Regions from separate parts of the Arachidicoccus terrestris genome, predicted to be linked through region 2. Evidence: riboswitches for the same ligand, from Rfam matches in the RefSeq annotation. Region 2 holds a riboswitch; the other holds the start of a gene.

Region 1 (6,563 bases), 580 kb from region 2:
ACTCTGAAAAAACAGTTAAATAAAAAAATAAACATGATGAAAAGCAATGCATTGAAAATCTACGGGTTAGCACTCGTTTGTTTTATATTTATTTTTAGCAGTTGCGTACCCAAAAGAGATTTGGTCGCTTCTCAGCTAAGAACCAGACAACTGCAAAGTGATAGTGCCCGTATGGCCAATAATATCAGTGATTTGCAGGACCGGATCACAGGCCTTAAGAATGATATCTCTAATCTGAACGACCAGGTGGCTTCTTTGTCCCATAATAATAATACACAGGAGAATCAGCTGGCTATGAGTAAAGAAGCGCTTAAAAAGCAGCAACAGAAATTACAGCAGTTGCAATCCCTGTTAGACTCGCAGAAGGAAAAATCTGAAGCGTTGAGAAAGAAAATGGCTGATGCCCTATCCGGATTTAGTTCCAACGAACTGACCGTTACTCAGAAAAACGGCAAGGTATATGTCAGTATGCAGGAAAACCTGCTCTTTCCGTCCGGAAGTGCGGTAGTGAGTACAAAAGGGGTAGACGCTTTGGCCAAGCTGGCAGCTGTTCTGAATACCAATCCTGATATCCAGATTGATATTGAGGGGCACACGGACTCGGTGCCGATTCGCGGCAGATTCCAGGATAACTGGGAATTAAGTACCGCCAGGGCAAATTCTATTGTAAGGATACTGGTAGGCCGCTACCGTGTAAGCCCACTGAATCTGGTCGCGTCAGGACATAGCCAGTACGATCCCGTGGCCACTAATTCGACGCCTGAAGGCAGGGCCAAAAACCGTCGTACAGATATTATTTTATCTCCGAAATTGGATGAACTGTATAATCTGATCAATCAATAAGAAGCGGTTTTTGATCAGCAAAGATACCGGAAGGTATAGAAGCCCCTTTGTGACGATTCACAAAGGGGCTTCTGCTGTAAAATAACTGTTATATATGGCCAGGCAGGAACAGCAGGTCCTGCAAAATTGCGTAAATACGTTGAAGCCTGATCAAGTTGTCACACATTTGATTTATCTTTAGGAGGATCTTTAAGATCAAAGTGGAAATGGTGCCTTCCAACTAAACCGCTGAGAAAGCTGATGGCGCCTGCAAAGAACAATCATTGGTCAATGAATGACCAATTTAAATTGTATTGAAAATTTGTAGGTGGCCATGAATACAATCAAACGACTTTTTTCAAGATACATACAAAAGGCTTCTGTATTTGGGCAGAAGCCGAAGGTTCTGATAAGTGAACCGATGTATTTTCCCACGAATAAAATGATAATGGCCAGTCCGGCCATAAAAAATCACGTGTCAGGGCGCCTCAATTTACCAGTCACCCTATCATCAATCAGGTGCAGTGACCGGAGGCTGTTTAGAATTTTTTTTCGTCAGCCGGAGCTTTTTTGATGAAGCATAAGGAGGGGCTCCGGGGTGCCGTGATTATCTATAAGTAGCGTATCGGAAGACAGGTGGAGTGGTTCGGGATACAGAAAGAAAACGATAAATATCTAAAGAATATGGTTAAATCAGTTTTATTGGTGGCGTTGGGCGGAGGGATCGGTAGTGTATGCCGGTATTTACTGCAGGTCGGGGTGAGCAGGATTGCACCCCTGAGCTTTCCCACGGGCACCTTAGCGGTAAATATTATCGGTTGTTTTGCTATTGGTTTACTATATGGACTAACGGCCCGGTTGCCGGCGTTTAATATTCAGTGGCGACTGTTTTTAATTACCGGGATCTGCGGCGGGTTTACCACTTTTTCCAGTTTCTCCTATGAAGGTGTGAGCCTGATTGCGGAACGGAATTTTCTTTATTTCTTCATGTATCTGGGCTGTAGCGTGATCTTAGGATTACTGGCAACCTGGATCGGCATATTACTTATAAAATAGTTGACAGATGATGCAGCAGGAGTTCAAAAGAATATTAATCGCTATTGATGACAGTGCTTTGTCTGCCAAGGCTGCCAGGGCCGGATTTGAGTTGGCACATATGATACACGCTTTTGTCGCTTTAGTCTACGCCGTGGATCCTACTAAAGAAGTGGTGAATGCAGACCTGGGGATTACACCTCAGGAAAGTCAGACGGTTCTTGTAGCGGAGGCTGAAAGAACTATTGATAACTTTATTAAGATGTATAATGGAGCTCAGGATATATCAAGGTTTACACCACATGGCATTCCGGAAGAAGAGATACTGAAGATCGCCAGGCAGTGGAAAGCTGATATGATTGTAATGGGCACACATGGCCGTAGCGCCATCGGACGAATGCTGAGCGGCTCCAAAGCTGAGTATGTGGTCCGTCATGCAACAGTACCGGTTTTGCTCACGCCTCCACATATGGAGCAGTAGGTATTCGTGAAGGGAAAGATGAACTCCTGGAAAGGGCCATTCAGTATATCCATACAGTAAGTAAACAGAAAGGCAGATTTAAGAGCCGAATGCACCCATATTGGACGAGAAAATCTTTACGGCGATGGCCAGCAGGATCACACCAAATATCTTTCTGACAGCGATGATACCTCCCGGGCCCAGCATTTTCTCAAACCAGCGCAGTGATGTTATGACAATATAGACAAAGAAGAGATTCAGCAAGATGCCGCCAATGATCTCCAGCTGGCTGTAAATAGCCTTCAGGGAGATGATCGTGGTCAGCGTTGCACTGCCGGCGATAAGGGGGAACGCCACGGGGACAATAACGCCGAGTTCGGGGTTATTGTCCCCTTTAAAGATCTCGTGCCCCAGGATCATTTCCAGGCCTAAAAGAAACAGCACGATGGAACCGGCTACGGCAAAGGATTTAATATCCAGCCCCAGCAGATCCAGGAACTGTTGCCCGGCAAATAAAAAGACAATCATGATAATGCCTGAGATAATGGATATTTTCTTGGCATTGAATTGTCCCTTGCTTTTTTCTTTTATAGAAATAAACAGGGGAATGGAGCCCAGCGCATCAATGACCGCAAACAAAGTAAAAGTAACAGTGAGTAAATGATCAAACTGAAAGCGCATATAGAATTGACTTTGCTGCAAAAATACAAATAATTGATAGTTTTTAGGGAATTGCCTTGAAAATGCCTTGTACAAGCGGTGAACCTTCACTAAATTTGTGGGATGATGAAAATAACCGGCCTGCTAAAAGGCCTATTAGGGATAGTGGTGACAGTCGCAGCTGTTAGCAGCTGCCAGCAGGGAACAGAGGATCCCCATTCTTTGGCATTTAAACAAAAAGAAGCGGATGCTTATCTGACGTTCCTGGCAGCCCATCCGGACAGCGCCGGACTTAGATTATTGACAGCTCAGAAACTGGATAGCGTAGGCAGATATAAAGAAGCGCTCACGCAAATGGATACGCTGCTCAGTACAGACAGCTCGAAATATGGTCTTTGGGTCGTAAAAGCGAAGATATTACTGGACAGTACGGATACAACAGGTGCACAGGCTTCCTTTAACAGGGCTCTGACAAAGTATAAAGGCGAAGAGGCCTTGTTGGCCCAGGCCGTGATCTATGCTTTGCACAATCAGGACACCTGCCTTAAAATAGCAGATGAGTTGACCACCAGTCCCATATACAGTAATTATATCAAGGGGCTTTTCGCTGCCGGGAAAATGGACTCGGTAAATGCATTGAGTTATCTGGATAAAAGTATTCAGTTAGATCCGGCTTTTGCCGAAGCTTATGTGGCAAAAGCCAGGTTCTTTTTAAAGACGGGACAGGCGGCTTCTGCGAAAGAAGCAGTCCTGGAGGGCTTAAAGCACAATCAGGCGTCTATAGACCTGCTCAATATAACCGGCGATGTTTTTGGGGCAATGCAACAAAAAGACAGTGCCAGAGCCTATTATCAAAAAAGCCTGTTGATCAAACCTTATCAACCTGCCATTCAACAAAAAGTATCAGCTACGTAAAAACATATTATATGAAGCGCATTATCGCTCCCTCTTTCCTGGCCTCTAATTTTCTGCAACTCGCTTCGGAAGTGGCCATGGTCAACGACAGTGCTGCCGAGTGGCTCCATCTGGATATCATGGATGGCCGGTTTGTACCCAATATCAGTTTCGGGCTGCCGGTAGTGGAGCATATTGCCGGTGCCACGGATAAATTCTGTGACGTACACCTGATGATTGTCGAACCGGAAAAATATATTGCTGATTTTAAAAAAGCAGGTGCTGACCAGCTCAGCGTTCACATTGAAGCCTGTCCGCATTTACACCGTGTGCTGGAACAAATCCATGATATGGATATGAAAGCCGGTATTGCCGTTAATCCTCATACGCCTATTGATTTTCTAAAGGACATCATTCAGCATGCCGATGTGGTGAATCTGATGAGCGTTAATCCGGGATTTGGCGGACAAAAATTTATTGAACATACCTATGTCAAAATAAAAGAGTTAAGCCAGCTTATACTGGAAAAAGGGCTGAAGACCTTGATTCAGATTGATGGAGGCGTAACCCAGGAGAATGCACGGGCCTTATTTGACAGTGGCGTTAATGTGCTGGTAGCCGGTAGTTCCGTATTTAAGGCTCCCGATCCCCAAAAAGCGATCGCAGATTTGCTGGACGCCTGATGAGCGGATGTATCGGTACGTATTAAGGGGCTAACCTGGATATTTGCCAGCCATCCTCATTTTTAGAATAGTATATCCGGTCATGGAGCCTGCTGGGACGCCCCTGCCAGAATTCCAGACTCTCGGGTAAGACGACAAAGCCGCCCCAGTGATCGGGCCTTGGGATGTCTTCTCCGAACTTTAGCTTAAAATCATGCTCATTTTGCTCCAGTATCTCTCTGGAGGCGATGACCTGGCTCTGGGGAGAGCTCCAGGCGCCGATCCGGCTGCCGGCCGGACGGGAGGCAAAATACCGGTCACTGAGCGCAGCGCTGGCCTTTATGACTTTACCTTTAATCCGCACCTGTCTTTCCAGTTCCTTCCAGAAAAAGACCAGGGCAGCATTGGGGTTCCCGGTTAACTGTTTGCCCTTGCTACTCTCATAATTGGTAAAAAAAACGAAGCCCTCTTCCGTAATATCTTTAAGTAATACTATTCTGGCGTCCGGAATACCATCCCGGGAAGCCGTGGCCAGGGTCATGGCATTTACTTCTACTACTGAAGCACTGATGGCCTGCTGCCACCAACGGTCAAATTGCTTAAACGGATCAGCATCCACATCCGATTCATTCAGCGTCAAATGTCTGTATTCAGTTCTGATAGCTGCTATATCGTTATGCGGGGAGGCGGGATTATCTGTTGATTGACTCATGACGCATTATTATTAATGGGCTGTGTGATCTTGAAAAAAGCGATTAAAAGGATCTTAAAGCTATTTTTTACTGGCTCTTTCCAGATAGGCTTTCTCTTCCTTGGACAGCGATTTATAGCCTTTGAGTTTGATTTTGTCCAGTAATTCGTCCACACGCTCCTGAGTGATCAGTTCGGTTCTCTTATAGGGCTGACCGCTGGTCTTGTAAAAGAGCTGCTGTCGCCTGCCGCCTTTTTTAATCGTTTTCTTATCAGGATTGAAGATATCGTCAATGCGGTAGACCAGGTTATACATCCATTCACAATAGTCTCTTCCTTTTTTATCCCAGCTCCAGATGACAAAAAATCCCAGCAGCGCACAGCCGGCATATGCCAGTATTAAAGGCAGTCCGGCGGTAGCACCGGCACTTAGATTAATAGCCATAAAAATCACAAATAAAACCCAGAGTGGAATCCCGCCACCCAGCATTGGGAATATCCTGTATTTAGGGCCGAGCGTAGTGGTTCCCGCCGCTACGGCAATAAGAGCGGGGGTTGCTCCGACCAGCTGGGCCATATGGGCTGAATGCGGTATAAATGTGCTGCAGAGTACAAATATTAAACCGCCGAACAGGCCACCATAAAGATACAGTGGGATCATCTTACGGTTAGCTGCCAGGCTCTGCAGGATAAATCCAAAGGCCGCCAGCCAGAGCAGATTGGATAATAGTGCCAGTAAAGATTCATGAGAGAACATATAACTGAGCAGCGTCCAGGGCCGGTGCAGTGTTACAGATCCCTGAGCGGACAATACAAAATAATCAAAGATCTCCTTATGAAATAAAGCCACATTCACACTGGCAACATTGCTGGTCGCTGTCATAAAATAAAAGACCTTAAAGAAGATCAGCAGCACAAAAAGCACTGCATTGGCCATCAGCAGCAAGACCAGGGCGTTACCTGTGCTGCCTAGAGAAATCCTGTTTTTAGGAGAGACGGTATAGTTCATTTCCTTTTTTAATTATAATTAAACGCTTTGTATTCAATTGCCCGGCACAGAGAGACAGAGGGTATGGTTAATAAAAATGCCTTCTGTTATATCTGTTCCAAAAGTATATTATTAAGAACCCGGTTAATGCGCCTCCCAAATGCGCTACATGAGCGACATCATCCGAACCGGCGAAAGTGCCGTATAATTCATAAGCCAGAATACCTATAATAGCCCATTTCGTCGGGATCGGTAAAAAGAAATACAGATATAACTGTGTATTCGGGAACAGGAAGCCAAAGGCAGCCAGTACACCAAATACTGCACCGCTGGCGCCCAGCATCGCAGAGTT
Region 2 (6,563 bases):
AGCTTTAAGATAGATGGTTTTTTCCAGGCGGATGATCATAGTGGCAAAACCGTTAGCTTTAAAGCCGAAGGGCCTAATAAACTACCGGACAGCAATACAGCTGAGCAATTCTTAAATAGCTGCAAAGGGGCTACTTATAAGGTAGCAGATATACAGGTAAAACCTGCTAAGAGAACCCCTTCTGCCCCCTTTACGACCTCAACCCTGCAACAGGAAGCCAGTCGTAAGCTGGGCTTTGGCGTTAGTAAAACCATGCAGATCGCGCAACGACTGTATGAAAATGGACATATTACCTATATGCGTACTGACAGTATCAATTTAAGTGATACTGCCATGGGTGAGATCAGTCAGGAAATTAAAAATGCCTACGGCAATGAGTATTATCAACCCCGTAAGTTCAAAAATAAAAATGACAGTGCTCAGGAAGCTCATGAGGCGATTCGTCCGACCTATATCAGTCACCATACAGTAGAAGGCTACGATGAGAGAAGGTTATACGACCTCATCTGGAAACGCACCATCGCATCCCAGATGAGTGATGCTGCCTTTGAGAAAACTATCGCCAAGATTGATATATCGACAAATAAGGAGCAGTTAACAGCTTCCGGTGAAGTATTACAATTCGATGGTTTTTTAAAGGTTTACCTGGAAGGCAAAGATGAAGAGGAGGAAGAAGAACAGGAAGGCATGTTGCCGCCACTGGCTGTGGGTCAGCAGCTGACTTTCAAAGAAATGATCGCAACTGAGAAATTCACCCGTCCGGCCCCACGCTATACTGAAGCCTCTTTGGTGAAGAAACTGGAAGAGCTGGGCATTGGCAGACCGTCTACCTATGCGCCAACGATCACAACAATCATGAAGCGCAATTATGTAGAGAAAAGAGAAAAGGAAGGGACGGAAAGGATCATTCATATGATACGTCTGGATGACAAGCAACAGATCGCCAAAAAAGAGAAAAAAGAAATCACCGGTGCGGATAAAGGCAAGCTCGTACCTACAGATCTGGGTATGGTGGTAACCGACTTCTTGACCATGCATTTTAAAAATGTAATGGACTACAACTTTACTGCCCGCGTGGAAGCCGAGTTTGATGAAATAGCCGACGGTAAATTGGTCTGGAACAAAATGATCCATGCATTCTATGGCCCCTTCCACCTGAGCATTGAAGAGACCATGGAAAATGCTGGACGTGCCACCGGAGAAAGAGAACTGGGCATTGATCCTGCTTCAGGCAAGAAAGTCTATGCCCGCATGGGTAAATTTGGACCTATGGTACAGATCGGCGAACAGGAAGACGCTGAGGAGCGCCGCTTTGCCTCCCTTCGGAAAGATCAGAGTATTGAAACCATTACTTTCGAAGAAGCCATGGATCTGTTTAAGCTTCCAATCACGCTAGGTGAATATAAAGATGCTGAAGTATCCGCATCCGTGGGAAGATTTGGTCCTTATGTAAAATGGGGAGAGACCTATGTCTCTTTACCCAAAGGCAGTGACCCTTTGGAAACGACCATGGAGCAGGCCATTGAACTGATTGAAGAAAAGATCAAAGCAGATGCACCTATCGCCTTTTATCAGGACAAGCCAGTGACCAAGGGCAAAGGCCGTTTTGGTCCCTTTATTAAATGGGAAGATTATTTTATCAACGTGCCCAAAGCCTATGATTTTGACAACCTGAGCCAGTCCGACATTGACGAGCTGGTGGCCAAAAAAATAGAGAAGGAAGCCAATCGGTATATTCATAACTGGCCGGCAGAGAAAATCGCCATTGAGAATGGACGCTGGGGGCCTTTTATCCGCTTTGGCAAGGCTTCTATCAAACTGGGGAAGCGGCCCGACGGCGAAAGGTTTACGGCAGAAGACTTAAAGGATGTCACCCTGGAAGACGTCAAAAAAATGATCGAGAAAGAAGTACCGGGCGCGTTTACCAAGAAAGCCAAGAAGGCAGCACCTAAAAAGGCCGCCAAAAAAGCAGCTCCTAAAAAAACAGCTAAGAAGGCGGCTCCTAAGAAAGCGGCGGCCAAAAAGGCAGCCAGGAAATAAACAGCCTGGTCAAAGGGGCAAATGTACAATAACCATGGTCGGCTTTTTAAGGAGTCGACCATGGTTTTTATTAAGGTGGCAATACCTACCGTACTGTACAACTAAAGTATTTCTGGTCCCTGAAAAAAGTAAAATACATAATGGAAAGGATCATCAGCCCACCGGCACCTCCTACGACATATTTAATCAGCCATCCGGTATCCTCAAACTGAAAAAATAAAAAGCAGCACAGAAGACAGAGCAAATAATACCAGTCTGGAATAAACGGCCGTATGATCAGCTTAGTAGATTGTGCATTAATATGGATTGTATTGGTAGCATACCAACCTTCCAGGCGCATTTTCACTTCGCTCGTCCCTTCCGGAAGGGTTATTTGCTGTGCTTTGAGGCCGGCGAGCATATAGACATGTCCCCCGATTTCGATCTTCATTTTCGCTATGGGTAATATCCCCTTGCGTATCAGCTGTATTTGAGCCATCGCTTGATTTACATTTTTGTATCGCTAAAATTAAAGGATTTGCAACCAAAACCAACACAAATTAGTATTTGGTGTATTATCTTTGCATTTACTAAAAGGAAATGGTGTCTTCCTACTCAACCGCCTGTCTTTGCACACAGGCTGATGGCGCCTACAAATAAAAACGCATAAAGCGTACATTGGCCTGACAGGCCTCATATTTATTATTTGTAGGAAAGCATGAAAAAAATCATTACATCTTTCGAACATATTTCGATTCTCAGGCATCTTTTAAAATGGACGTTGATCACGATCCCAGTGTCCTTATTTGCCGGTTCAACTGTCGCCCTGTTTTTATGGATGCTTGAGCAGGTGACTGTTATAAGATGGCAACATCCCTGGCTATTATTTTTATTACCCTTGTCAGGTATCCTTATCTATTTGTCGTATTACTACTCCGGAAAAAACGCAGAAGCGGGCAATAATCTTATTGTGGATGAGATCCATAAGCCTGGTGGCGGTGTACCGTTCAGAATGGCACCTCTCGTATTACTCACCACCGTCGCCACCCACCTGTTTGGGGGGTCGGCAGGCCGGGAAGGAACGGCTGTGCAGATTGGCGGAAGTATTTCCAGCCTGATCGGTAAAAAACTACAACTAGACAAGGCGGATACCAAGATCCTGCTCATGACAGGTGTAGCGGCCGGCTTTGGCGCCGTGTTTGGCACACCGCTGACAGGTGCCATTTTTGCCTTAGAAGTAATTACAGTCGGGAAGATCAATCATAAGGCCCTGCTCCCCTGTTTCATGGCCAGTATACTGGCTGACATCGTCTGTAAGGAATGGGGAATACATCATACACAGTATGCCATCGCTTTTAAAAATATGCTTACCGGTGCAGACGGCATGTTCCATATGAATTGGCGATTACTGGCCAGTGTTATATTAGGGGGTGTATTGTTCGGACTTGCCAGCTATTTGTTTTCCGAGCTGTCCCATACCATTAAAAATTACAGTCAGCGATGGATTTCCAAAAAATGGCTGATCCCATTTATTGGGGGCGTTGTTATCATCGGGCTGACATACCTGTTGGGGACTGACAGCTATTTAGGCCTGGGTGTGGATAATCCCGACCCCAGGGCCGTCAGTATCTTATCCTGCTTTAAAGAAGGAGGTGCCTCTTATCTAAGCTGGTTCTGGAAACTGCTTTTTACAGCCATTACGCTTAGCATGGGTTTCAAAGGCGGTGAGGTAACACCCTTATTTTTCATCGGCGCAGCATTGGGCAATGCCATTGGTATGCTGACAGGAGCACCGGTAGACCTGATGGCAGGCCTGGGCTTTATTGCCGTGTTTGCGGGGGCCACCAACACGCCTATTGCCTGTACTTTAATGGGAGTAGAACTATTCGGCAGTGAGAACCTGATCTATTTTGCTATTGCCTGCTTCACCGCCTATTATTTCAGTGGCCATACTGGCATTTATTCTGCACAAAGACTGGGCTATTCAAAGCTCAATGCAGAACCTGCAACAGACAATGAATTAACTTTACAGAAGATCAGAAAGGCAAAACTGGAGAGAAAAAACAAAAGCGCTAACAGATAAGCCCGGATTTCCCTGAAATAAAGGAAAGTGCATTCAAGCCATACAGTTGCTCTTCATGCACTTTTCATGATCAGATCGGTCCGTTGATGTCCTATAATTTAAAGGCAACCGTCATGCTGTAATTAACCGGTCTTTGCGGATTGACAGACCAGTATCCTATGTAATATTGTTTATCCAGCAGATTGTTCCCGTTCAGCGACACTCTTACATGCCTGCCATTATAATACAAAGTCGCATTCACAAGTGTATAGGATGGCAATTCAAAAACACCGGTAGCACTGTTGTCCACTACTTTATAGACACCTGCATAATTGCCGCCGATTCCGAAGCCGAAGTTCCTGAGCGCACCCTGCTGAAAAGTATAGGTTCCCCAGAAGTTCGCCAGATCCTGCGGTCCCTGACCACCCGGCGCCCGCCCTTTTTCTGTGTAAAAATCTGTCTTATTGGCTGACGTATTCTCAATTTTATTATGAGAATAACCAGCGATCAGGCTCAGACCAGCAGCAGGCTCCGCCTCGAGATCCAGATCAAAACCGCGGCTATGAACTTTCCCACGCTGATCCGCATCGTTTATATTGCCGGCAAGCGGCGTAACCCTGTCTTCTACTTTGATATCATAATAAGAGGCGGTAAAAGCCAGTTTATTTTGAATGATATTGGTTTTAATACCAGCTTCCCACTGGTTGGCGTGCTCCGGTTTAAAGGTCTTCAAACGTGGATTACTGCCATCGACGTCATATACAGTCCGAGGCGCCACATTCATAAATGAATTTTGATAATTCGCAAACAGGGATACCTGATCCAGCACAGGTTGATAGACCAGACCAAATTTCGGGCTCAATGCAAACTGATCAAAATCATCTTCTTTATTTCCTTTTTCTCCCTTATTGTCAAAATAGTCTGCCCTGAGACTCAACATAGCAGATAAGTTGGGTGTAAAATTAATTACGTCAGATACGTAAGCGGCATATGTCTGTTTACTGGTATTGCTGAGTGAATTGCCTTTGCCCGCCAACAGACTATCTATAGAAGCCTTTGTTAAGTAGACAGGATGACTGTCATCTACCTGGAACACTTCCCCCTGAGGCGTCACAAACCGGACGATGCCATATCCGGATCCGTTATTGACAATCTGCTGCGAAAAATAATCCAGTCCGATCAACAGCCGGTTGCGGACCGATCCGATCTTAAAGTCGGCATTAAAATTCTGCTGAATATCAAATACGCGGTTACTTTGATTCTCTTTGGTAATATCCTGTTCAAAATGATCACTGCCCTGTTCATTGCCAAAGATATATCCATAATAACCGTCTGCCCATGATACACTTCTGGAGATCGCCGTCTGAGAAGACCAGACGCCGGATATCTTATAATTCATTTGTGCCTGAATATTGAACCTTGGATTTTTAATGGTCAGGTCATTGGAGGTAAAGGATAGTTCGGGATTCAGGTTCAGGGAGGCGATGTCTTTAAAAGTCAGTGGATCAACCCGGTTGGTATGGAAAAACACCGGCGCGGCGGCACGTTCTTCGTGATAAATCTCCGCCATAAAATCAAAAGTCAAACGGTCACTGGCCCTGTAAGTAAAGGAAGGGGCCAGGAAGAAGGACTTTTTAAACCCGGCATCCTGAAAGCTGTTCTCCGTATGATAATCAGCCACCATCCGGAAAGCCATACTATCATTCAGCGGTGTATTATAATCTGCCGTAATCTGGCTCAGTCCGAAACTGCCGCCTGTATAACTGAGTGTACCTCCTTTTTCAAAATAAGGCTTCTTGGTTATCACATTGATTACGCCGCCGTAGCCGACAAAGTTCGCACCGTAAAGGGTGCCGGAAGGCCCTTTCAATACCTGAATCTCTTCAATATTAGCCGGATCCAGATCTCCTGCCGTGAACCCCGGAAGGCCGTTGTATAAAGAAGGCTGCGCTTCAAATCCCCTTAAGGCAAAATATGTGGCCCCGTCTCCTGCCCGGCCGGTAGACGCCCAGGTTCTGGAAATGCCGGGCACATTACGCATCGCGTCATCAAAATTGGTAATTCCCTGCTGGATCATCAAATCAGCGCCTACACTGCTGTATACCTGAGGATTCTCCAGATTTTTAAGCGGCATCTTGGCAACACCGTAGGTTACCTTATTGCCCAATAGGATTTGCCTGGCCTGTACGGTCACATCTGCCAATTGAGCATACGTCAGGTTAATGACAAAATCTTCTTTAATATGGGCGCCTGCGCTGAGATAAACTTCTTTGGTCTGCTCCCGGGTGCCTAATGCGGTTAAGCGTAATAAATAAGTTCCGGCGGTGGGCACATCAATATGGTAGTTGCCGTTTATATCACTGATATCGGCCCAGTTTTTTCCATCTATCCGGATATTCACCTGACTGGCGGGCTTACCGTCTGTCGTAGTAATGTGACCACTGATAACGGCCTTTTGAGCCAGCACAATACCACTGCCGCA

The links. A riboswitch is a leader RNA that binds a small molecule or an ion and turns the genes downstream of it on or off. The one in region 2 is predicted to bind fluoride.
Region 1: it holds a riboswitch for fluoride, as region 2 does, so the genes downstream of both, crcB (fluoride efflux transporter CrcB) here and K9M52_RS05700 (voltage-gated chloride channel family protein) in region 2, are expected to answer to the same signal.

Annotation. Positions count from the first base shown of each region.
Region 1 is NZ_CP083387.1:838,470-845,032, reverse strand. It holds gene K9M52_RS03350 (OmpA/MotB family protein) at 34-843, shown strand; fluoride riboswitch at 1,037-1,100, shown strand; gene crcB (fluoride efflux transporter CrcB) at 1,507-1,878, shown strand; gene K9M52_RS03340 (universal stress protein) at 1,886-2,338, shown strand; gene K9M52_RS03335 (MarC family protein) at 2,417-2,998, opposite strand; gene K9M52_RS03330 (tetratricopeptide repeat protein) at 3,101-3,892, shown strand; gene rpe (ribulose-phosphate 3-epimerase) at 3,904-4,554, shown strand; gene pdxH (pyridoxamine 5'-phosphate oxidase) at 4,577-5,245, opposite strand; gene K9M52_RS03315 (rhomboid family intramembrane serine protease) at 5,306-6,232, opposite strand; gene K9M52_RS03310 (rhomboid family intramembrane serine protease) at 6,300-6,563, opposite strand, start outside.
Region 2 is NZ_CP083387.1:1,420,147-1,426,709, forward strand. It holds gene topA (type I DNA topoisomerase) at 1-2,040, shown strand, start outside; gene K9M52_RS05695 (hypothetical protein) at 2,126-2,518, opposite strand; fluoride riboswitch at 2,607-2,679, shown strand; gene K9M52_RS05700 (voltage-gated chloride channel family protein) at 2,738-4,102, shown strand; gene K9M52_RS05705 (TonB-dependent receptor) at 4,194-6,563, opposite strand, start outside.